Regions from separate parts of the Ancylobacter sp. 3268 genome, predicted to be linked through region 2. Evidence: riboswitches for the same ligand, from Rfam matches in the RefSeq annotation. Region 2 holds a riboswitch; each other region holds the start of a gene.
The links. A riboswitch is a leader RNA that binds a small molecule or an ion and turns the genes downstream of it on or off. The one in region 2 is predicted to bind thiamine pyrophosphate.
Positions count from the first base shown of each region.

Region 1: it holds a riboswitch for thiamine pyrophosphate, as region 2 does, so the genes downstream of both, thiD (bifunctional hydroxymethylpyrimidine kinase/phosphomethylpyrimidine kinase) here and thiC (phosphomethylpyrimidine synthase ThiC) in region 2, are expected to answer to the same signal.
Region 3: it holds a riboswitch for thiamine pyrophosphate, as region 2 does, so the genes downstream of both, J2X65_RS10575 (ABC transporter substrate-binding protein) here and thiC (phosphomethylpyrimidine synthase ThiC) in region 2, are expected to answer to the same signal.

Region 1 covers NZ_JAVDUX010000013.1:109,825-117,002, reverse strand. The annotation lists gene J2X65_RS18575 (ABC transporter ATP-binding protein) at 1-819, opposite strand, end outside; gene J2X65_RS18570 (ABC transporter permease) at 829-1,977, opposite strand; gene dgcA (N-acetyl-D-Glu racemase DgcA) at 2,256-3,233, shown strand; gene J2X65_RS18560 (MFS transporter) at 3,250-4,383, opposite strand; gene thiD (bifunctional hydroxymethylpyrimidine kinase/phosphomethylpyrimidine kinase) at 4,484-5,329, opposite strand; TPP riboswitch at 5,385-5,510, opposite strand; gene J2X65_RS18550 (Lrp/AsnC ligand binding domain-containing protein) at 5,635-5,871, shown strand; gene J2X65_RS18545 (DMT family transporter) at 5,969-6,901, opposite strand; gene J2X65_RS18540 (cytochrome b/b6 domain-containing protein) at 6,955-7,178, opposite strand, start outside.
Region 2 covers NZ_JAVDUX010000015.1:20,649-27,826, reverse strand. The annotation lists gene J2X65_RS19915 (molybdopterin cofactor-binding domain-containing protein) at 1-1,548, opposite strand, end outside; gene J2X65_RS19910 (2Fe-2S iron-sulfur cluster-binding protein) at 1,595-2,068, opposite strand; gene thiC (phosphomethylpyrimidine synthase ThiC) at 2,462-4,282, opposite strand; TPP riboswitch at 4,381-4,512, opposite strand; gene J2X65_RS19900 (AraC family transcriptional regulator) at 4,897-5,823, shown strand; gene J2X65_RS19895 (molybdopterin cofactor-binding domain-containing protein) at 6,007-7,178, opposite strand, start outside.
Region 3 covers NZ_JAVDUX010000006.1:98,739-105,916, forward strand. The annotation lists gene J2X65_RS10545 (DUF6481 family protein) at 1-227, shown strand, start outside; gene J2X65_RS10550 (hypothetical protein) at 553-933, shown strand; gene J2X65_RS10555 (universal stress protein) at 1,014-1,847, opposite strand; gene J2X65_RS10560 (ABC transporter permease) at 2,080-2,838, shown strand; gene J2X65_RS10565 (sensor domain-containing diguanylate cyclase) at 2,911-3,813, shown strand; gene J2X65_RS10570 (winged helix-turn-helix domain-containing protein) at 3,810-5,000, shown strand; TPP riboswitch at 5,064-5,182, shown strand; gene J2X65_RS10575 (ABC transporter substrate-binding protein) at 5,268-6,209, shown strand; gene clcA (H(+)/Cl(-) exchange transporter ClcA) at 6,377-7,178, shown strand, end outside.

The DNA.
Region 1 (7,178 bases), on a different contig from region 2:
GTCGTGGCCGTTCTGCGGGCCGATACCTGCCGCCCGCGCCCGCTTGCCATGGAAATAGGCATGCACCCAGGGATGGTCGGACTTCAGCATCGCTTCGATTGGTCCCACCGCGATCACCTTGCCGTCGGCAAGGGCCGCGATTCGGTCGCAGACGCTGTGCAGGCTGTCGAGATCGTGCGTTACCATGAATACGGTCAGGCCCAAAGTCTGCTGCAGCGTGGCGATCAGATCGTCGAACTCGCCGGCGCCGATCGGGTCGAGGCCCGAGGTCGGCTCGTCGAGGAACAGGATTTCCGGGTCAAGCGCCAGCGCGCGGGCGAGCGCGACGCGCTTGATCATGCCGCCCGACAGCTCGGAGGGCATCTTTTCCAGGACGTCGGGCGGAAGCCCCACCATCTCCACCTTGGCGAGGGCCACCTCGTTCATCAGCCGATGCGACATGGTGAGGAATTCGCGCATCGGGAACTGGATGTTCTGCTTCACGGTGAGCGAAGAGAACAGCGCCCCCTGCTGGAACAGCACCCCCCAGCGCTGCTCGACCTTGCGACGCTCCTCGAAGGTCAATTCATCGAGATCCTCGCCGAACACCTGCACCGTGCCGGAGGCTTTCGGCACCAGGCCGAGAATGGTGCGGGTGAGCACCGACTTGCCGCCGCCGGAGGCGCCGACGAAGCCAAGGATCTCGCCGCGCCGCACATCCAGCGACAGGCCCTTGAGGATCTTGCGCTCGCCGAAGGCGACCACGAGGTCGCGGACGCGGATGATCGCCTCGTCATTCGTTTCGGCATGGGAAGGGACGCGATCGGTCTCGAGCTGCATCGCCGGCCCCTACATGTCGATCGCGGCGAAGAACATGGCAAACAGGCCGTCCACCACGATCACCAGGAAGATCGCCTTCACCACCGAGGCGGTGGTGTGGGTGCCGAGCGATTCCGACGAGCCGCCCACCCGCATGCCCTCCATGCAGGCGATCAGGCCGATGATGGCGGCCATGAACGGCGCCTTGATCATCCCGACCTCGAAGGTGTTCAGCGAGATCGCCTCGCGCAGCCGGTTGATGAAGATCTCCGGCGAGATGCCGCCATAAAGCCAGGCCACCAGCCCGCCGCCGAACAGCGCGCACATCGAACCGATGAAGGTGAGCAGCGGCACGGCGATGATCAGCGCCACCAGGCGCGGCAGCACCAGCACCTCGTTGGGATCGAAGCCCATCACCCGCAGCGCATCGACCTCCTCGCGCATCTTCATCGCGCCGAGCTCGGCGGTGAAGGCGCTGCCCGAGCGCCCCGCGACCATGATCGAGACGATCAGAACGCCGAGTTCGCGCAAGGTGAGGATGCCCACCATGTCGACCACATAGGTGGTGGCGCCGAAACGGCGGAAATGGAAGATGCCCTGCTGGGCAATGATGCAGCCGATCAGGAACGTCATCAGCGCGATGATCGGTACCGCTCGCAGGCCGGCCCGCTCCAGATGGAACACCATCGAGGTCCAGCGGAACGTCGTCGGCCGCACCACCACCCGCAGCAATGCCGCCGTCACCGCTCCGATGAAGGAGAGAAACAGCAGCGAATCCTTGACGGTCGCCACCACCGTGCGGCCGGTCACATCGAGCCCACCGATGATGGGGTTGAGATGGCGCCGCGCCGGCGGCACCTCGTGGCAGCCCTGAGTGATTTCGTTCAACAGCGGCTGGAAGCGACGCTCGAGACCGACGAGACCGATCTTCGTTCCGTTCTCGCCGAGGCTGCGCACCAGCCTGTCGACCATCACCGCGCCAACCGTATCGAGGCTGCGCACGCCGGAAAGGTCGATCCGCACCGTCCCGGTGGCACCGCTGCCGGCCTCGGCCAGCACCGCATCCACCGCGCCTTCGAGGGCGGCGCTCTGCGTTGCGACCCATCGGCCGTTTCCGACGACCACCAGCTCGCGCCCGTTGCGAGCCGCGGCGAGCAGCGGTGCTTCAGCGGCTCCCAATTCCGGTTCCCCTCTTCCACGCGCGGCGCGCGCCAAAATGGCATCGCAGGAATCGGGCGGTCAGCCGCAAATTCCTGCTAACCTCTTATCCGCGCGAAGGTCCCGCTGTCGAGGGTACGGGTGCGGCCGCCCGGCGATTGGAGGTAATACTGTACAGTTGAACGATGGACGGCGCGGCACTGTGCTTTCCCTGTGACGCCCTGACGCCACATTTGGCGGCACACTCGAGCCCACCTTTGCCATGCGCCGATTCGCGCCTCTCGCTTTGCCGTTGACCCATGCCCCAGTTGCTCGTCCGCACCGAACGATTTCCCATTGCCGGGCGCTTCACCATCGCCCGCGGCTCCAAGACCGAGGCGGCGGTCGTCGTGGCCGAGATACGGGATGGTGCCCATGTCGGGCGCGGCGAATGCGTGCCCTATCCGCGTTATGGCGAGAGCGTCGCGGCCACGGTCGCGACACTGGAAGCCCTCGCCGATGAGATCGCCGCCGGCCTGGATCGCCACGCCTTGCAGCGGCGGCTGCCGCCGGGCGCCGCCCGCAACGCCCTCGACTGTGCCCTGTGGGATCTCGAGGCCAAACGGAGCGGTCGGCGCGTCTTCGAGCTCGCCGGCCTGCCGGCGCCGCAGCGCGTCGTCACCGCCTACACGATCAGCCTCGATACGCCGGAAGCGATGGCCGAGGCCGCCCGCGCCGCCGCCCGCCCGCTGCTCAAGCTGAAGCTCGGCGCTCCCGGCGATGCCGAGCGGCTGGCCGCCATCCGTGCCGCGGCGCCGGCGAGCGAGTTGATCGTCGATGCCAATGAAGGCTGGCGCGCCGAGGAGCTGGCCCTGCATTTCGATGCCTGTGTCCGCGCCGGCGTCACCCTGATCGAGCAGCCGCTGCCCGCGGGTGCCGACGCGGCGCTGGCCGATCTCCCGCGCCCCGTGCCGGTCTGCGCCGATGAGAGCGCGCATGGCCGCGACAGTCTCGCCGGGCTGGTCGGCCGCTACGACGCCGTCAACGTCAAGCTCGACAAGACCGGCGGGCTCACCGAGGCGCTGGCCTTGGCGCGCGAGGCCCGCGCCGCCGGGCTCGACATCATGGTGGGCTGCATGGTGGCGACCTCGCTCGCCATGGCGCCGGCGCTGCTGCTCGCCGGCCTCGCCCGCATCGTCGATCTCGATGGCCCGCTGCTGCTGGCGCGCGACCGCGAGCCGGCGCTGCGCTATGAGGGCAGCCTCGTCTTTCCGCCGGCACCGGAGCTCTGGGGCTGAGCCGCCGGGCCGCACCTCATCCGTCGTCGCGGGACCGCAGGCGATGGGTGAGCAGTGCCAGCACCGCGCCGACCCCGCCCAGCCCGGCCGCGAGGAAGAAGGTTGCGGCACCGACGCGGCTCCATAGCGGTCCGGCCGCCAGCGTGGTCAGCGCCACGCCGATCGTCACCCCCCAGGTCGCCATCGCCTGCAGGCTCGCCCCGCGACCGGCGGGAGCATGGCGCGCCACCAGCTCCACCATGCCGAGATAGGTGCAGGCGAAAGTGCCGGCGTGCAGCGTCTGCAGCAGCGGCAGCAGCGCCGCCGGCGGATCGAGGCCCATCGCGGCGAAGCGGATCACCACGCAGCCCCCGCCCAGGGCGATCAGCAGCGCCGGCCCCAGCCGCGCGGTCAGCCGGGTGCCGAAATGGAACAGCAGCACCTCGGCCATCACCCCCACCGCCCACAGTGCGCCGATGGCGGCGCCGCTCAAGCCCTGGGCCTGCCAGTGCAGCGACGAGAAGGCGTAGAGCACGCCGTGCGAGCCCTGCACCAGCGCCGCCGCGCCGAGGCCGAGCACCAGCACGGGCGGGATGCGCCCGCCGGCAACCTCGCGCCTTGCGCCCGGGGTCGAAGCCTCCTCCAGCGGCAGCGCCAGCAGCGCGCAGGCGAGGCATCCCGCCACGATCAGCCAGAGGATGCCGTCGCCGGGAAACGCGCCAAGCACCGCTCCGCCCACGAGGCTGCCGCCGATGAAGCTGATCGAGCCCCAGAGCCGCGTGCGGCCATAATCGAGGCCGATCGCCCGGCGTCGCGCTACCGTATAGGCATCGAGCACCGGCAGCGTCGGCTGCCAGAACACCGAGGCGAGGCCGAGCGCCGCCAGCATGGTCCAGGGTCCCGGTGCCGCCAGCACCGCAAGGAAGCAGAGCGCCGAGGCGAGCGAGTACAGGATCACCGTCAGCCGCGGCCGTCCGGTACGGTCGGCGAGGAAGCCGCCGAGCGGCTGGGTACACAGCCGCGCCAGCAGCGGCACCGACAGCGCCACGGCGATGAAAGCGGCGTCATAGCCCCGACCGGCCAGCCAGACCGGGAAGAACGGCAGATAGATGCCGATGCCGAAGAACAGCCCGACATAGACGCTGGCGATGATGCGGCGCTGGACGATCACGACGGCACGGGCGCAGGAACCGACTCGCGCGGAATGCGCGGCAGGCGCTGCGATAGCACCACCCGCCACCGCTGCGAATGCCCGCCCGCCGCCAAGACCCTTAATGGCCGCCTTTGCCCCACCAGGCGTGGAAATGGTGCACCGGCCCATGGCCGTGCCCGATCTCCAGCTGGTCGGCAGCGCCGATGGCGCGGGTGAGATAGGCTTTGGCCGCTTCCACCGCCGGGCGGAGCGCCAGGCCCCGCGCCAGTCCGGCGGCGATGGCGGAGGAGAGCGTGCAGCCGGTGCCGTGGGTGTTGCGGGTGGCGAGCCGCGGCGCCGACAATTCCAGGAAACCGGCATCGTCGAGCAGCACGTCGACGCTGTCCGGTCCTTCGCCATGACCACCCTTGATCAGCACCGCGCGGGCGCCGAGCGCGCGCAGCTTCTCGGCCTGCCGGCGCGCATCGGCAAGTCCGGCCGCCGGGGCCTCGTCGAGCAGCGCCGCCGCTTCCGGCAGGTTGGGAGTGATCAGCAGCGCCCGCGGCAGTAATTGGCGGCGCAGGCTGTCAATGGCTTCCGGTACCAGCAGCCGGTCGCCGGAGGCCGCCACCATCACCGGGTCGAGCACCACGGTGCCGAGCCGGTGCCGGTCGAGCCCCTCCGCCACCGTCTCGATCACTTCGGGGCGCGAGAGCATGCCGATCTTCACCGCGTCGACCTTGAGGTCGGAAAACACCGCATCCAACTGCGCGGCGATGAAGCCGGGGGGCACGTCGTGAATGCCGGTTACGCCCAGCGTATTCTGTGCGGTCAGCGCGGTGATGACGCTGGCGCCGTAGACGCCGAGTGCCGAGAAGGTCTTGAGGTCGGCCTGGATTCCGGCGCCACCGCCGGAATCCGAGCCGGCTATGGTCACGGCGATGGCGGTGGGTACGGTGTCGGCGGTGGTCGTCTGCTCACTCATTCGGCGCCTCCTGGCCGCCGAAGGCCGGGCGCGTCCGTGCGGGGCGCGAATGCCCCGTTGCGCGCGACCCGTTTCCTCCGCCGGCATGACCCGGATCAGGTTCGTGGGTTGGCACCGGAATTCCTCCCGGCATCGCCTCTCAGCCCCGCAGCTCGCCTGCGGGACACCCCAACGCGATCGTCGCCAATGAGTTAAGCGATGCCGTCGCCCGGCGCAAGGCGGCGAACGCTTCCCCGCCGGGGGTTGCGCCGGCGGTGCCCTTCTGGTCCTGTGGCGGCACACGTTCAGGCTACCGGAATCCCGCCATGGTCCCCTTCTTCATGCAGATCAAATGCCATCTCGGCCGCTCCTACGAGGTGGCCAATGCCCTTGCCGATGCCGAGATCGCGTCGGAAATCTATTCCACGGCCGGGGATTTCGACCTTCTGGTGAAGTTCTACGTACCTTCGGAAACCGATATCGGCCATTTCGTGAACCAGAAGGTGCAGACCATTCCCGGCATCCAGGACACCCGCACCATCATCACCTTCAAGGCGTTCTGACCGTCGTCGACGGTCAAACGAAACCGGGCTGCCGGACCGCCGGGCGGCCCGCATGTGGCGTCAGGTTACCGGACCGCCGGGCGGCCCGCGAGTGAAGTCAAGTCGCCGGACCGCCGGGCGGTCCGGCTGCGGCATCCTCCTCCCGCCTCACCCCGAGCTGGCGCTCGCGCAGGATGACGAACAGCCCGGCGCCGATGACGATCAGGCCGCCGGCCACGACCAGCAGCGGCGGTATTTCGCCGAACAGCACGAAGCCGAGCAGCAGCGACCACAGCATCGCCGAATAGTTGAACGGCGCCACCACCGAGGCCGGCGCAAAGCGGTAGCTCTCGGTGAGCAGGATCTGGCCCACGCCGCCGAACAGGCCGATGGTGATCAGCAGTGCCGCGTCACCCCAGCCCGGCAGCACCCAGCCCCAGGCCGCGGTGGCGAGGCCGGCAACCGCCGCCAGCGACTGGAAATAGAACACGATCGCCGCCGTGCTCTCGGTGGCGGTCAGACGCCGCACCTGCACCATGGCGCCAGCGGTGCAGAAGGCGCCGACCAGCGCACAGGTGGCGCCGATGGCGCTTTCGCGTGTCTCGAACCCGCCGCCAATATGCGGCCACAGCATCACCACCACGCCGGCAAGGCCCACCGCCACTGCCGCCCAGCGATAGAACTGCACCCGCTCGCCCAGCGTCACCGCCGCCAGCGCCACGGTGATCAGCGGCGCGGTGAAACCGATGGCGGTGGCGTCGGCGAGCGGCAGAAAGGCAAGGGCGGTGAAGGACAGGCTCATGGCCAGAACGCCGATGATGCCGCGCAGCACATGCCCGAGCGGATGGGCGGTGCGCACCGCCGCGCCGATCTCGTTGCGCAGGGCCAGCAGCGCCATCAGCGGGAACAGCGCGAAGAAGGAACGCGCGAACACCACCTCGCCGGTCGGAATCCGTTCCGAGACGATGCGGACCATGGCAGCCATGATGGTGAAGACGAAGGTCGCGCCGATCTGCAGCGCGATCCCCTTGAGCGCGTTCATGCGCGCCATGGAGCATGAGTCCCGCCTTGCGACAAGATGATCTTCCGCAGGGCGGGAATGCGTCAGGGAAAAGGATTTCCACCCGCGAGCGCGATCCCGCCGAACACGATCGCCGCCGATGCCGCAAGGCAGGCCAGCGCCGCCGCGATCGACCCCGGCGTCGCCGCCGCGCGATCGGCATAGGCGCTCGCCGGCTTGTGCCCGGTGATCATCGCCTTGACGAGGTTGTCGCCGCCGAACAGCGAATAGGCGATGTTGGCCACCACATGCAGGCCGATCAGCCCCA
Region 2 (7,178 bases):
CCACCAGCCGGTTTCCAGGCCTTGCGGCAGGATGTGCCGGACATAGTCGACATGCAGGTTGGCGAAGCCATAGGGGCCGGCGGCCCCGTCCACCGCATCGAAGTCGAGGCCGTTGGTGAAGGCTTGCGGCAGCCAGCGCGCCACGATGGAGGAACCGACCACGCGGTGGCGGAAGCTCGTCACCTTGCCCTGCGCGTCGAGGCCGGCAGCGAACTGGTCGTAATAATAGGGGCGGTAGATATCGTGCTGGATGTCCTCCTCGCGCGTCCACACCACCTTGACCGGGCCGTCGACCTGCTTGGCGATCTTCACCGCCTGGGTGACGCTGTCGATCTCGAGGCGCCGGCCGAAGCCGCCGCCGAGCAGGTGGTTATGCACCGTCACCTTCTCGCGCGGCAGGCCCGTGACCTCGGCGGCGGTCGCCTGCGCCCGGCTCAGCACCTGCGAGCCGACCCACACCTCGCAGGCATCGGAACGGACATGCACGGTGCAGTTCAGCGGCTCCATGGTGGTGTGGGCGAGCAACGGCATCTGGTACGTCGCCTTCACGGTCCGGGCGGCGGCGCGTTCGGCGGCATCGACGTCGCCGACCTTCTTGTCGTCGACCCCCGGCCCGGTGGCGGCCAGCGCTTCCATCTGACGCACGATCTCCTCGGTGGAGAGCGTGGCGTTCGGCCCCTCGTCCCACTCGATCGTCAGCGCCGCCAGACCCTTCTTGGCGGCGCCCATGTGATCGGCGACCACGGCGACGGCGTCGTCGAGCCTGACGATCTGCCGCACGCCTTTCACCGCCCGCGCCTGGGTGTCGTCGACGCTCTTCAGCTTGCCGCCGAACACCGGACAGGCGGCGACGGTGGCGATCTTGAGCCCCGGCAGCCTGACGTCGATGCCATAGATGGCGGTGCCGTCGACCTTGCCGGCGGCGTCGAGGCGCTTGGCCGGGGTGCCGATCAGGGTGAACTTGTCCACCGGCTTCAGTGCGACGTCCTTCGGCACCGGCAGCGCCGCCGCCTTCTCGGCGAGCGAACCAAAGCTCGCCTGCCGTCCCGAGGCGGGATGGAGGACGATCCCGTGCGCGGCATCGCAGGCGGCCGGATCGACCCCCCACATCTGCGCCGCCGCCGCCACCAGCATGGTGCGCGCGCTGGCACCGGCCTTGCGCAGCGGCTCATAGAAGCCGCGGATCGAGGTGGAGCCGCCGGTAACCTGGAAGCCGATCGCCGGGTTGCCGTAGAGCTTGTCTTCCGGCGGCGCGTGTTCCAGCCGCACCTGCGACAGGTCGATCTGCAACTCCTCGGCGATCAGCATCGGCAGCGAGGTGTAGGTGCCCTGACCCATCTCGACCTGCGGCATGACGAGGGTGACGGCGCCGTCCGTGCCGATGCGGATGAAGGCGTCCGGGGCGAACGGGCCGTCGGCCGCCAAGGCCTCGCCGCCAAATTTCGGCAGGCCGACCGAGAGGAGGAGGCCGCCGCCGGCGGCAAGGCCGGCGACGAGAAGGCTGCGGCGCGTCAGGCCGGTGCCCGGTACCCGGGTCGAATCCGGCATTTCGGCTGATGTGCCGGCGGGAGCGAGAGCATTCAGCATGGCCGCCTCACTTGGTTTCGCCGGCAAGCGACGCCGCGGCGACCTTCACCGCCTCGCGGATGCGGGCATAGGTGCCGCAGCGGCAGATGTTGCCGGACATGGCGCTGTCGATGTCGTCGTCGGTCGGCGACCTGGTGTCGGCGATCAGCGCGGCCGCCGACATGATCTGGCCGGACTGGCAGTAGCCGCACTGGACCACGTCGAGGTCGAGCCAGGCCTGCTGGACATGGCGTCCCGCCGGGACGGTGCCGATCGCCTCGATGGTGGTGATGGCGGACTCGCCGACACTGTCCACGGTGGTGACGCAGGAACGCACCGGCGCACCATCCAGATGCACGGTGCAGGCGCCGCACAGGGCGGCGCCACAGCCGAATTTCGTGCCGGTCATGCCGAGCACATCGCGTATTACCCAGAGCAGAGGCGTGTCGTCGTCGACATCGACCTCATGGCTCGTGCCGTTGATCTTCAGGACAAATGACATTGACGCCTCGCATCATCCAGTCGTCCCGCACGGATGCTCGCGATACCGCCAACAAAACAAACCGTCGACTTGGCCGAACGCTGGCTCCGCGGGAGCTACACAAATTCAGCATATACGACGCGATAAGGCCCCCGATCACAAATTAGCGTAAGTCTAAACTGACGCAACCAAAGGATGGTCGGCGCAAACCGAGATATGGCTTGATCGGCGGGGCTCGACCCGCCCGCACGCCGTGGACGGCGCATGTACCCGGGACCGCCGGTGCGGCAACCCGCCGGGCCGGGCCGGGGCGGACGTGCGGAATTCCCGGCGGACTCCGGCCCCTGAACCAGTCGGCCACGCCATATGGCCGACTGGACCGCAACGGGCGGCACGAGCCGCGGCTGCAATACATCAACGGGTTGGAAGATAGAGCTGCCCGCCCTCGCGATATTTCTCCGCCATCGCTGCCATGCCCTCCCTCTGCGCTTCCGCCCGAATGTCGTGGGAGATGCGCATCGAGCAGAATTTCGGCCCGCACATCGAGCAGAAATGCGCCACCTTGTGCGCCTCCTTCGGCAATGTCTCGTCGTGGAAGGCGCGCGCGGTCTCCGGGTCGAGCGACAGGTTGAACTGATCCTCCCAGCGGAACTCGAAACGCGCACGCGAGAGCGCGTCGTCACGGATCCGCGCGGCCGGATGCCCCTTGGCGAGATCGGCCGCGTGCGCGGCGATCTTGTAGGTGATCACCCCGGTCTTCACGTCGTCGCGGTCCGGCAGGCCGAGATGCTCTTTCGGCGTGACGTAGCAGAGCATGGCGGTGCCGAACCAGCCGATCATCGCCGCGCCGATGCCGGAGGTGATGTGGTCGTAGCCCGGCGCGATGTCGGTGGTCAGTGGCCCGAGCGTGTAAAACGGCGCCTCGCCGCAGACCGCCAGTTGTTTTTCCATGTTGGCCTTGATCTTGTGCATCGGCACATGGCCGGGGCCCTCGATCATCACCTGGCAGTCGTTGGCCCAGGCGACCTGGGTCAGCTCGCCCAAAGTCTCCAGCTCGGCGAACTGCGCCGCGTCATTGGCATCGGCGATCGAGCCGGGCCGCAGCCCGTCGCCCAGCGAGAACGACACGTCATAGGCGCGGCAGATCTCGCAGATCTCCTCGAAGTGCTCATAGAGGAAGCTCTCGCGGTGATGGGCGAGGCACCACTTCGCCATGATCGAGCCGCCGCGGGAGACGATGCCGGTCACGCGGCCGACGGTGAGCGGGATATAGGGCAGCCGCACCCCGGCATGGATGGTGAAATAGTCCACGCCCTGCTCGGCCTGCTCGATCAGCGTGTCGCGGAACACCTCCCAGGTGAGATCCTCGGCGATGCCGCCGACCTTCTCCAGCGCCTGGTAGAGCGGCACGGTGCCGATGGGCACTGGCGCATTGCGCAGGATCCAGTCGCGGATGTTGTGGATGTTGCGGCCCGTCGAAAGGTCCATCACCGTGTCGGCGCCCCAGCGGATCGCCCACACCATCTTCTCCACCTCCTCCGCCATAGACGAGGTGACGGCGGAATTGCCGATATTGGCGTTGATCTTGACCAGGAAGTTGCGTCCGATCGCCATCGGTTCGCTCTCGGGGTGGTTGACGTTGGCAGGAATGATCGCGCGCCCGCGCGCCACCTCGTCACGGACGAATTCGGGTGTGACGAAATCCGGCACCGCCGCGCCGAAGCTCTCGCCGTCGCGCTCGCATGCCGCACGCACTGCGTCACGGCCGAGATTTTCGCGGATGGCGACGAACTCCATTTCCGGGGTCACGATGCCGGCGCGGGCATAGGCGAGCTGCGTCACCGCCCGCCCGCCGGTTGCCTTCAGCGGCCGGTGCCGCACCGGAAAGGGCGGGGTGAGACGTTCGTCGCTGACGAACCCGTTATCCTCCGGCCGGACCGCCCGCCCCTCATAGGCGGCGACGTCGCCGCGCGCCTCGATCCAGCCGGCGCGCAGGCGCGGCAGCCCCCCGTCGATGGCGATCCGCGCGGCGGGATCGGTATAGGGACCGGAGGCGTCGTAGACCGTCACCGGCGGCTCGCCGGCGCTGGGATGCAGGGCGATCTCGCGCATCGGCACCCGCAGGGACGGATGCAGCGTGCCCGGCTTGAACACCTTCGTCGAGGCCGGCAGCGGGCCGGTGGTGACGAGAGGCGACGCGATGGTCAAGGTCTTGGTGTTGTTGAAGATCGTCATGGGTCGAGGCTCCTCGCAGCGTGCATGGAGACCCAGATCTGACGGGAATGATGATGGAGGACCCCCTTCGTTGAGAAAGGGAAACCGGCCGCGCTCGCCGCGACGCATCCGCACCGTCCCTACGCCAGTATGAACTGGATCAGGTTCAACGGGTCACTGCGCCGCAACAGCCGCGAGGGCCGCACCCAGCAGTATCTCAGCCCCTTGTCGGGACCCCCCTGGTGAATGTCCGGGAGGGTGCCCCCTTCGTTTCCGCCTGTCAATCGAGCGCGAGAGGCGGTCGGCGGCGCCTGTCACCGAGACGATGGCGCTCGCCTTCGGCATGCCGATGGTCTTTGCCGGCCGGCGGAATGACGAGCGGACCGCCTGCGGCAGGATCACCGTCGACAAGGTTGGCACCGGCTGGAGGCCGGGGACGCGCGCGGCTTCGCGCTGCCGCCGGCCTACCGGCACCTTGGTGCGGCGGCGGTCGGCGGCATGGGGCGGGCGACTGTCCTCGAGACCTCGACCGAGCCGGGCGCCGGTCACAAAAGCTTGCGTCGCCGTTCTCCATCTTGCCGGCAAGGCGAACGGCGACCAACGTGCTGCACGCCTTCCTCTACGTCCGGACCGCCATGGACCCGCTCTCCGACCTCCTTTCCCTGCTCGAGCCCCATGCCTATGTCTCTTCCGGCTTCGCGGCCGGCGGCGACTGGGGCGTGGAGTTCGGCGACCAGAGCACGCTCATCAAGTGCTACGCCGTCGTGTCCGGGGGCTGCTGGCTCGCCGTCGATGGGGTGAGCGAGCCGGTGCGTCTGGAGGCGGGCGAGTGCTTCGTGTTGCCGAGGGGGCGGCCGTTCCGAATGGGCAGCGACCTCGGCCTTCCCGCCATTCCCTCCGGCCAGATCTTCCCGCCCGCCCGGCACGGTGGGGTGGTGACGCTCAATGGCGGCGACGGGTTCGCGCTCGTCGGCAGCCGCTTTGGCGTCCGCGGCAACCATGCCGACATGCTTTTGGGACTGCTGCCGCCGATCGTCCATATCGCCGGGCAGGCGGGACAGGCGGCGTTGCGTTGGGCGGTCGAGGAGATGATGAAGGAACTGCGCGAGCGGCAAGCCGGCAACGAGCTCATCCTCCAGCATCTCGCCCAGATGATGCTGGTGCAGGCGCTGCGGATACATCTGGAAGCCGGTGCCGGCGTCGGTTGGCTGTTCGCGCTGGCCGACAGGCAGCTGGGTGCGGCGATCCGCGCGATCCATGCCGCGCCCGCTCATGGCTGGACCTTGAAGGAACTTGCCGACCGGGCCGGCATGTCGCGATCGACCTTCGCGCTTCGCTTCCGCGAGAGCGTGGGCGAGCCGCCCATGCAGTATGTGGCGCGCTGGCGGATGCTGCTGGCCAGCCACCGGCTGGAGAACGGCAGCGACCCGGTCGGGGTGATCGCGCTGGCGGTGGGTTATGAATCGGAAAGCGCGTTCAGTACCGCCTTCAAGCGGTTCATGGGGTGCTCGCCCCGTCATTACGGGCGGACGGCACCGGCCGGCGCCCGGCTGGCGGAGTAGTTCCGTCCGGCGGGTGCACGGCCGAGCGCGACCAGCGTGGGAACATCCTCTGTTCGCCTTCCGCGATCGTCGCGAGGATGGCCGCCGCGGCAGTTCGGCGCTCTTCGCGCCGTGAAACAGCCCCGCCGGCCGGCCCGCCCCCGAATGAACGAGGCTGCGCTCGCCGGCGCCGCCGCGAAGAGCTCAGCCGGCGAGCGCAGCCTTCACCCGGTCGGGAAGGAACGGGTAGTGACGCAGCCGCACGCCGCCGGTGAGCCGGGCCACGGCGTTGGCGATGGCCGGCCCGATCGGCGGGAGGCCGACCTCGCCGATGCCCGCCGGCTTGTTCTCCGGGGTGGGCGTCACCGTGACATGGATGCGCGGCATCTCCGACATGCGCAGGACGCGGTAGGTATCGAAGTTGGCTTCCTGGACTTCGCCGGCCACGATGTTGATCTGCTCGTAAAGCGCGTGGCTGGCGCCGAAGACGATCGCGCCGGCGATCTGTGCCTCGATGTTGCGCGGCTGGATGGCGACGCCGGGATCGACCACGCACCACACCTCGTGCAGCCGGATTTCGCCGCTCTCCCTGTTCAGGGACACTTCGACCACCTCGGCGCAATGGGCGCCGAAGGCATCGGTATAGGCGAGGCCCAGTGCTCGCCCCTCGCGCGGTCGCGGCCACTCGGCCAGCGCGGCCACCGTCTCGATCACCTTCTGCGCCCGGGGCTGGCCGCTCAGCAGTTGCAGCCGGAACGCCACCGGATCGACGCCGCTGGCGGCCGCCACTTCGTCGAGGGTGCATTCGACGCCGAAATTGTTCTGGCCGTAGCCGACGCCGCGCCAGAAGCCGACATCGCGCCCATTGTCCTGGCGGATGAACTCCACCAGATGGGCGGGAACGCGGTAGTTGAAGATCGTGCCGTCGGTGACAACGGTATCGAGCCCGCCCTCGCTCTCGAACATCTGCGGCAAGGTGCGGGCGAAGATGGAATCGGCCACCACGCGATGACGCCAGCCGACCACGGCGCCGGACGCGTCGAGGCCCACCTCGACATGTTGAGCGGCGAGGGGACGATACTTGCCGTGCCGGACATCGTCCTCGCGGCTCCAGACCATCTTGACCGGGCGCCCCTCGACCTCCCTGGCGAGCAGCACCGCGTCGGTGATGAAATCGTCCTCGGCACGCCGGCCGAACCCGCCGCCGAGGAGCGTGGTATGCACCGTCACCTTCTCCGGTGTGGTGCCGGCGGCGATGGCTGCGAAGCGCTGCGTCGCCGTCGGTCCTTGCGTCGGCGCCCACAGTTCGACCGTATCGCCGGACACGCGCGCCGTGGCGTTCATCGGCTCCATGGTGGCATGATGGACATGGTCGG
Region 3 (7,178 bases), on a different contig from region 2:
AAGAAATGCCTAAGGCGGATGATCCGGCGGTGATCGCTCGCAACGAGGCGCGCAAGGCCGAGAAAGAAGCGCGCCTCGCCGCCAAGATCGCCCGCCAGGAAGCTGCGGCGGCCGAAAAGCTGGCCAACGAGACCGCCGCCGCCGAGCGCGCCGCCGCTCTGGAAGCCGCGGCCAAGGCGAAGCGCGACGCGCGTTACGCCGCCCGGAAGGAACGCGCCGGCAAGTAATCGCCGGCGAGTGCCCCTCTGCAAGCAAGCGACCGCCGCCACGGCGGTTGCTTCTGCTCATGCCGGGGCACTGGCAAACGGTACTGCCATCGCGCACCATGCCGAAATGGTGACGCCAAGGCGGGTAGAGCAGGCCGGGCCGGCCATACCCTCCTTGGATTGCGCCACGCCGCGTCCAGCCCGGCGGGCGCGAGTGAGGCTCGCCGGCCGATGCGCCGGCTTCACGCGCGGCGGGTGATCTCGGCGATCCGTGCCGCCGGCGCCGCGTGCCACCCAGCATCGCCTTCGCCTCAACCTTGGCACGCGAGCACGGCGGTCCGTGCGGTTGAGGAAGCTCAAGCACGCGCTATTGATTACCTTGCGTGATATCCGCGGCGATAATCGCAGCGTAACCGGATATCTTTGGCGAGGCGAAGCGATGCGCAACGTTCTTCTATCCCTTCCTTTCCTGTTCGTGGCGTCGTCGGCCTTCGCTCAGGCGATGCCGAATTCGCTGAGCATGACATGCGCCGCCACCAGCGCCCTTGTCAGCCAGCGCGGTGCGATCGTCATCGGCACCGGCCCGAACATTTTCGATCGCTATGTCGCCAATCAGCGCTACTGCAACAACCAGCAGACCACGACGCCGGCCTGGCTGCAGACATCGGATCAGGCGCAGTGCTTCGTCGGCTATCGCTGCCGCGAGCGGCTCTTCCACTCACGCTGAGCGACGCGTGCCGAGCGCCGGCCGGGCATGAAAAAAGGCGGCGCCCGGCGCCGCCTTTCGGTCGTCCGTGCCTCCGGCACTCAGTGCGCGAGCAGCAGCGGCACCGTCATGCGCTCCAGCATGTCGCGAGTGACGCCTCCCAGCACGAATTCGCGCAGCCGTGAATGGCCGTAACCGCCCATCACCACCAGATCGATGTCGCGTTCGGCAATCTCCTTCAGCAGAACGTCGACAATGCCTTCGTCGCTCGCCGGCACCAGCCGACGCAGTTCGACATTCTTCTCGTGGCGCGACAGATGCTCGGCGAGATCGACGCCGGGGAGCCGGCCCGGCTTGGACTTGCCGGTCTCCACCACTGCCACCTCGACGAAATCCGCCTTCTCGACCAGCGGCCGCGCCTCGGCCACCGCACGGGCGGAGGCGCGCCCGCCGTCCCAGGCGACGAGGATGCGGCGGGCGGAGAAGGGCTTGGCCTGCTTCATCGGCACCAGCAGCAATGAGCGGCCGGATTCGAACAGCACCGCCTCGGCGATCACCTCTTCGGGGCCCATCCGCTCCGGATCGGCCTGGCCGACGATGGTGAGATCGAACAGCCGCGCCATGGCGCCGATCTGCTCGGCGGCACCGCCGGGCGTGCCGTCGATGCTGCGCACCTCAGCGGTGATGCCGACCGCGCGCGCCGACTCGCCGAACCGCTCCACCGCCAGCTTGGCGAGCCGCTGCCCCTCGGCGCGTTGCGCTTCCAGGAAGTCAGTGGAAAAGGCTTCGGTATAGACCGGCGGAATATCGATGTCGTAGCTGACCGCCACCGCGGTGAGATGCGCGCCCAACGCCGCCGCCGCGGACACCGCGTAATCCGTGGTGGCATCCACCCCCTCGCCGACGCCCAGGCTGACGAGAATGTCCTTGATCATGCCTTCCTCCACTTCACAGGCTTCATCATTGTTACCTCCATCAAGTTGGCCCGGTATTGACCGGCGTCAAGCCCATTCCCCGTCCCCGAACATTTTCCGCCCGACCGCTCTCGATCCGCGGGAACAAGACGCGGTAAGACGGCAATCCGAAGCCCCTCCGCCCCTGCCGGCGGTCCAGGGCCGTCCTTGCCGGGCGACGCGAATCCGCCGCCCCTCGAATGGAGAACCTCTGATGGCCGGGCTAGTGCGCGCCTGTCTCGTCACGGCCCTGCTGCTGGGTCTATGGGAGATCGCGGTGCGGCTGGCCGGCGTACCCGCCTACATCCTTCCCACTCCGTCACGCATCGGGCTGGCGCTCTGGCTGAACCGCGCGGTGTTGTTCGACAATGCGCTGATCACGCTCGGGGAAATGCTGCTCGGCCTCGTCTGCGGCAGTGCGCTCGGCATCGCCTGCGCCCTCGCCATGGCGACTTCGCCGACGGTGCGGCGCGCCATGCGGCCGGTGCTGCTGGTGGCGCAGGCGCTGCCGGTCTTCGCCATCGCGCCGCTGCTGGTCATCTGGTTCGGCTTCGGCCTCGCCTCCAAGATCGTCATGGCCAGCCTGATCATCTTCTTTCCCGTCGCCTCCGCCTTCCATGACGGGCTCGCGCGCGCCGATCAGGGGCTGGTCGATCTCGGGCGGCTCTATGGCGCCGGCGATCTCGCCATGCTGCGCTTCATCCGCGTGCCCTCGGCGCTGCCGGCGCTCGCCTCCGGGCTGCGCGTCGCCACCGCGGTTGCGCCGATCGGGGCGGTGGTGGGCGAATGGGTCGGCGCCTCGGCCGGGCTCGGCTATCTGATGATCTATTCCAATGCCCGCATGCAGACCGACATGGTGTTCGCGGCGCTCGCCATCCTGCTGGCGGTGGCGCTGATCCTGTTCGCCCTGGTCGACCGCGCCCTCGCCCGGCTGGTCCCCTGGGCGCCGGAGACCGGCCCGGCCCGCGAGTGAGCCCCACAGGGGCAGTGGACGAGAAGTGCGGTAACGAGCAAGGTTAGCTTTCCGTCGATCCTGTGAGGATCCATGATTCCACGCCAAGTCGTCTATGAAGCGCTGGTGGACGTGTTCGAGCTGTCGCCCGTCGCCATCTGCATTTCGACAGCCGAGTATGTCTCCCGGTACATCATGGCCAATCCGGCCTATCTGAGCCTGATCGGCCGCAGCTGGGAGGAGATCGCCGACCAGCCAATGTATCTCGACACCGTCAGGAGGCTCGACGATCCGCAAAGGCTGCGCCGCCTGCACGAGTTGGAGACGGTCGGGTTGTACCAGCTGGAGGAAGTGGACCTGCGGCACTCGTCCGGCCGCATCATTCCCACGCTCATCTCGACCCAGTGCCGCACCATCAATGGCCAGCAGCTCGACATCGAGATCATCATCGACAACACCGAACGCAAGGCGTTCGAGCGCGGCATATTGGAGGCGGCCTATACCGACGTGGTGACCGGATTGCCGAACCGCGCCGCCTTCGACCACCGATTGCGCAACCTCCTGGCGCAGTGGCAGGTCGATCAGGGCGTGGCGCTCGCTTATATCGACCTGAACGGCTTCAAGTCGGTCAACGACCGTCACGGCCATCTCGTCGGCGATCGCGTGCTCCGGCATGTGGCGGAGCGTCTGGGCCGCTATGTGGATCCGCAGCGCTTCGCGGCGCGGATCGGCGGCGACGAGTTCGTGCTGCTCTCCACCTTCCCGCGCGATCATGCTCCGACCGCCGACGACCTGCATGTCTTCGCCGAAACCATCTGCACCGCGATGCCCATCGACGATCATCAACTCGCCATCGGCGCCGCCATCGGGGTGGCCATGTGCAAGACGGCCATCGATGCCGATACGCTGCTCCGGCACGCCGACACGCTGATGTACGCCGCCAAGGCGACCGGCCAGGCGATCGCGGTGGATTCCGGCTGGATTGACGGCGCATGAGCCTGCATCTCACCAATCAGGACGCCCGGCGCATCTTCCTGGCGAAGCAGGGCCTGTCTCGCCCGCCCGGCCGCGCGCTCAGCAAGCCCGGACTGCTGGAGCTGATCCACGAGCTCGGCTTCGTGCAGGTGGACAGCATCGCCACGGTGGAGCGCGCGCATCATCACATCCTGTTCGCCCGCGCCCAGACCTATCGGCGCGAGCACCTCACCGCCCTCGCCGAGCGCGACGGCGACCTGTTCGAGCACTGGACGCACGACGCCGCCATCATCCCCTCGGCGTTCTACGGTTATTGGAAGCACCGCTTCGCCCACGCGCGGGAAAACCTCGCCCAGCGCTGGCGCTCGTGGCACGAGAACGGCTTCGAGCAATCGGTCGACCATGTGCTGGAGCGCATCACCACCGAGGGTCCGCTGATGGCCCGGCATTTCGAGGCGGAGGAGCGCATCCCCGGCGGCTGGTGGAACTGGCATCCGGCCAAGACGGCGCTGGAATATCTCTGGCGCACCGGCCGTCTCGCCATTGCCGGCCGCGACGGCTTCCAGAAAATCTACGACCTTGCCGAACGCGTCATTCCCGCCCGCCATTACGGCAGCGAAGTCACGCGCGAGGAATTCGTCGACTGGGCCTGCGCCTCGGCGCTGGAGCGGCTCGGCTTCGCCACCCATGGCGAGATCGCCGCCTTCTGGGACCTGGTGTCGCCGGAGGAGGCGCGCGCCTGGGTACTCGCCAATCGCGAGAAACTGGAGGAAGTGCGGCTCGTCACCGCCGATGGCGGCCGCCCCCGCGCCTCCTTCGCCTTTGCCGGCAGCGGCCCGGCCTTCGACGCGCTGCCGGAGCCGCCGGCGCGGCTCAGGGTGCTCAGCCCCTTCGACCCGCTGCTGCGCGATCGCAACCGCGCCGAGCGGCTGTTCGGCTTCTCCTACCGCATCGAGGTGTTCGTCCCGGCGGAGAAGCGGGTCTACGGCTATTATGTCTTCCCGCTGATGGAGGGCGACCGGATGATCGGCCGCATCGACATGAAGGCCGAGCGCAAGGCCGGCACGCTCGACGTCAGGCGCCTGTGGCTGGAGCCGGGCGTGCGAGCCTCGGCCGGCCGGCTGGAGCGGCTCGACGCCGAACTCGCCCGCATGGCCCGCTTCGCCGGGGTCGAGGGCGTGCGCTATCTCGACGGCTGGCGAGGGTGAGCGGTCGCGGCCGAAGCCGGCTGGCGCAGCGATTGCCGTGGCATACCAGCTCTGCTAGGCTCCGACCTGTCCGAGGGGTGTCCCGCCGGCCTTCAGGGGTCGAAGGGGCTGAGATGGCATCCGCCAGACCCTTTGAACCTGATCCGGGTCATGCCGGCGAAGGGACGGAACGACGGCGAGGCAAGTCATCCGCGTGATGTTCGTTCCTGCGCCGGATTTCCCCCGAAAGCTCATGTGCCGGATCTCCGCAAACGGGAGGAGATCCAAATGTTCGTCAAAACCATCGCCGCCGCCGGCATCGCCCTGGTGCTTTCGCTTGCCCCCGCCGCCGCGGCCGACAAGCTCACCGTGCTACTCGACTGGTACGTGAACCCCGACCACGCGCCGCTGGTCATCGCCAAGGAAAAAGGCCTTTTCGCCGCCCACGGCCTCGACGTCGAACTCGTCGCGCCGGCCGATCCTTCCGCGCCGCCGCGCCTCGTCGCGGCGGGCCAGGCCGAGGTGGCGGTCAGCTACCAGCCGAACCTCTATCTCGCGGTGAAGGAGGGCCTGCCGCTCATCCGCTTCGGCACGCTGGTCTCGACGCCGCTGACCGCGCTGGTGGTGCTGAAGGATGGGCCGATCAAGTCGCTTGCCGATCTCAAGGGCAAGACGGTCGGCTTTTCGGTAGCGGGGCTGGAGGACGCGCTGCTCGGCACCATGCTCGCAGATGCCGGGTTGAAGCCGAGCGACGTTACCATGGTGAACGTCAATTTCGCCCTCTCCCCCGCTCTGGTCTCCGGCAAGGTCGATGCGGTGATCGGCGCCTACCGCAATTTTGAGCTCACCCAGATCCGCCTCGAGGGCAAGGAGGGCACCGCCTTCTTCCCCGAGGAGCACGGCGTGCCGGTGTTCGATGAGCTGATCTACATCACCCGCAGGGATCTCGTTGCCGATCCGCGCCTCAAACGCTTCCTCGCCGCCGTGGAGGATGCCACCATCTATGTGCTCAACCACCCGGACGAAGCCTGGGGCGTCTTCGTGAAGGCGAACCCCAAGCTCGACGACGAGCTCAACCGCACCGCCTGGACCGATACGCTGCGCCGCTTTGCCCATGCGCCGGCGGCGCTCGACGCCGGCCGCTATGCCCGCTTCGGCGAATTCATGAAGCAGCACGGGCTGATCCATACCGTCGAGCCGGTCGCCACCTACGCCCCCGCGCTGCCCTGAGCCGACACGCCGCGCGCTTCGACGGCGCGCGCCATCCGCCGCCGCGGGAGTGTTGCCGTCTGGCCTCACGTGCCGAACCGGCAAATCGGCGGACGTCGCCCTTCCAGCCCGCCCTAGGCGATGCTACCCGTCCGATGGGATGTGAGGCGATCGCAGGGGGGAACGGCATGGGCAATGGCGGCTATCACATGGTGGCGGTCCTCGTCGGCTTGGCAGTCGGCGTTGCCGGCGTCGCCTTCCATCTCGGCGTCGAGGGCCTCACGGCCGCCTGGCCGGCGCTGCTGCGCGACACGCTCGGGCTGGCGGGCACGGCGCTTTACACCGCCGCCGCGCTCGTCGCCGCCGCCATGGCGGTCGCCTCGCTGTTCCTGGTGCGCCGCTTCGCGCCGGAGGCCGGCGGCTCCGGCGTGCCGGAGATCGAAGGCGCGATGGAAGGCCTGCGCGAGGTGCGCTGGAAGCGCGTGCTGCCGGTGAAGTTCGCCGCCGGCCTGCTGTCGCTGTCCTCCGGCATGGTGCTCGGCCGCGAGGGGCCGACCATCCATATCGGCGCCTCCATCGCCAAGGCCGCCGCCGATGTGACGAGAATGTCGTCCGAGGACATGCGGGGCCTGCTCGCCGCCGGCGGCGCCGCCGGCCTCGCCGCCGCCTTCAACGCACCACTGGCCGCCGTGCTGTTCGTCATCGAGGAGACGCGGCGGCAGTTCCCCTACAGCGCCCGGACCTATGTCGGCGTCATCCTGGCCTCGCTCGCCAGCGCCGTCGTCACCGAGAGCCTGACCGGCAACACACCCTATATGCGACTTCCCGCCTCGGCGATGCCGCTCACCGCGCTGCCGGCGTTCGTGCTGCTGGGCGCCGTGCTCGGCGCGGTCGGCGTCGGCTTCAACCGCACGCTGGTCTGGTCGCTGGATCATGTCCGCCGGCTCGGGCTGGCGACGTCGTTCTATCTGTTCCCGCTCGCCATCGGCC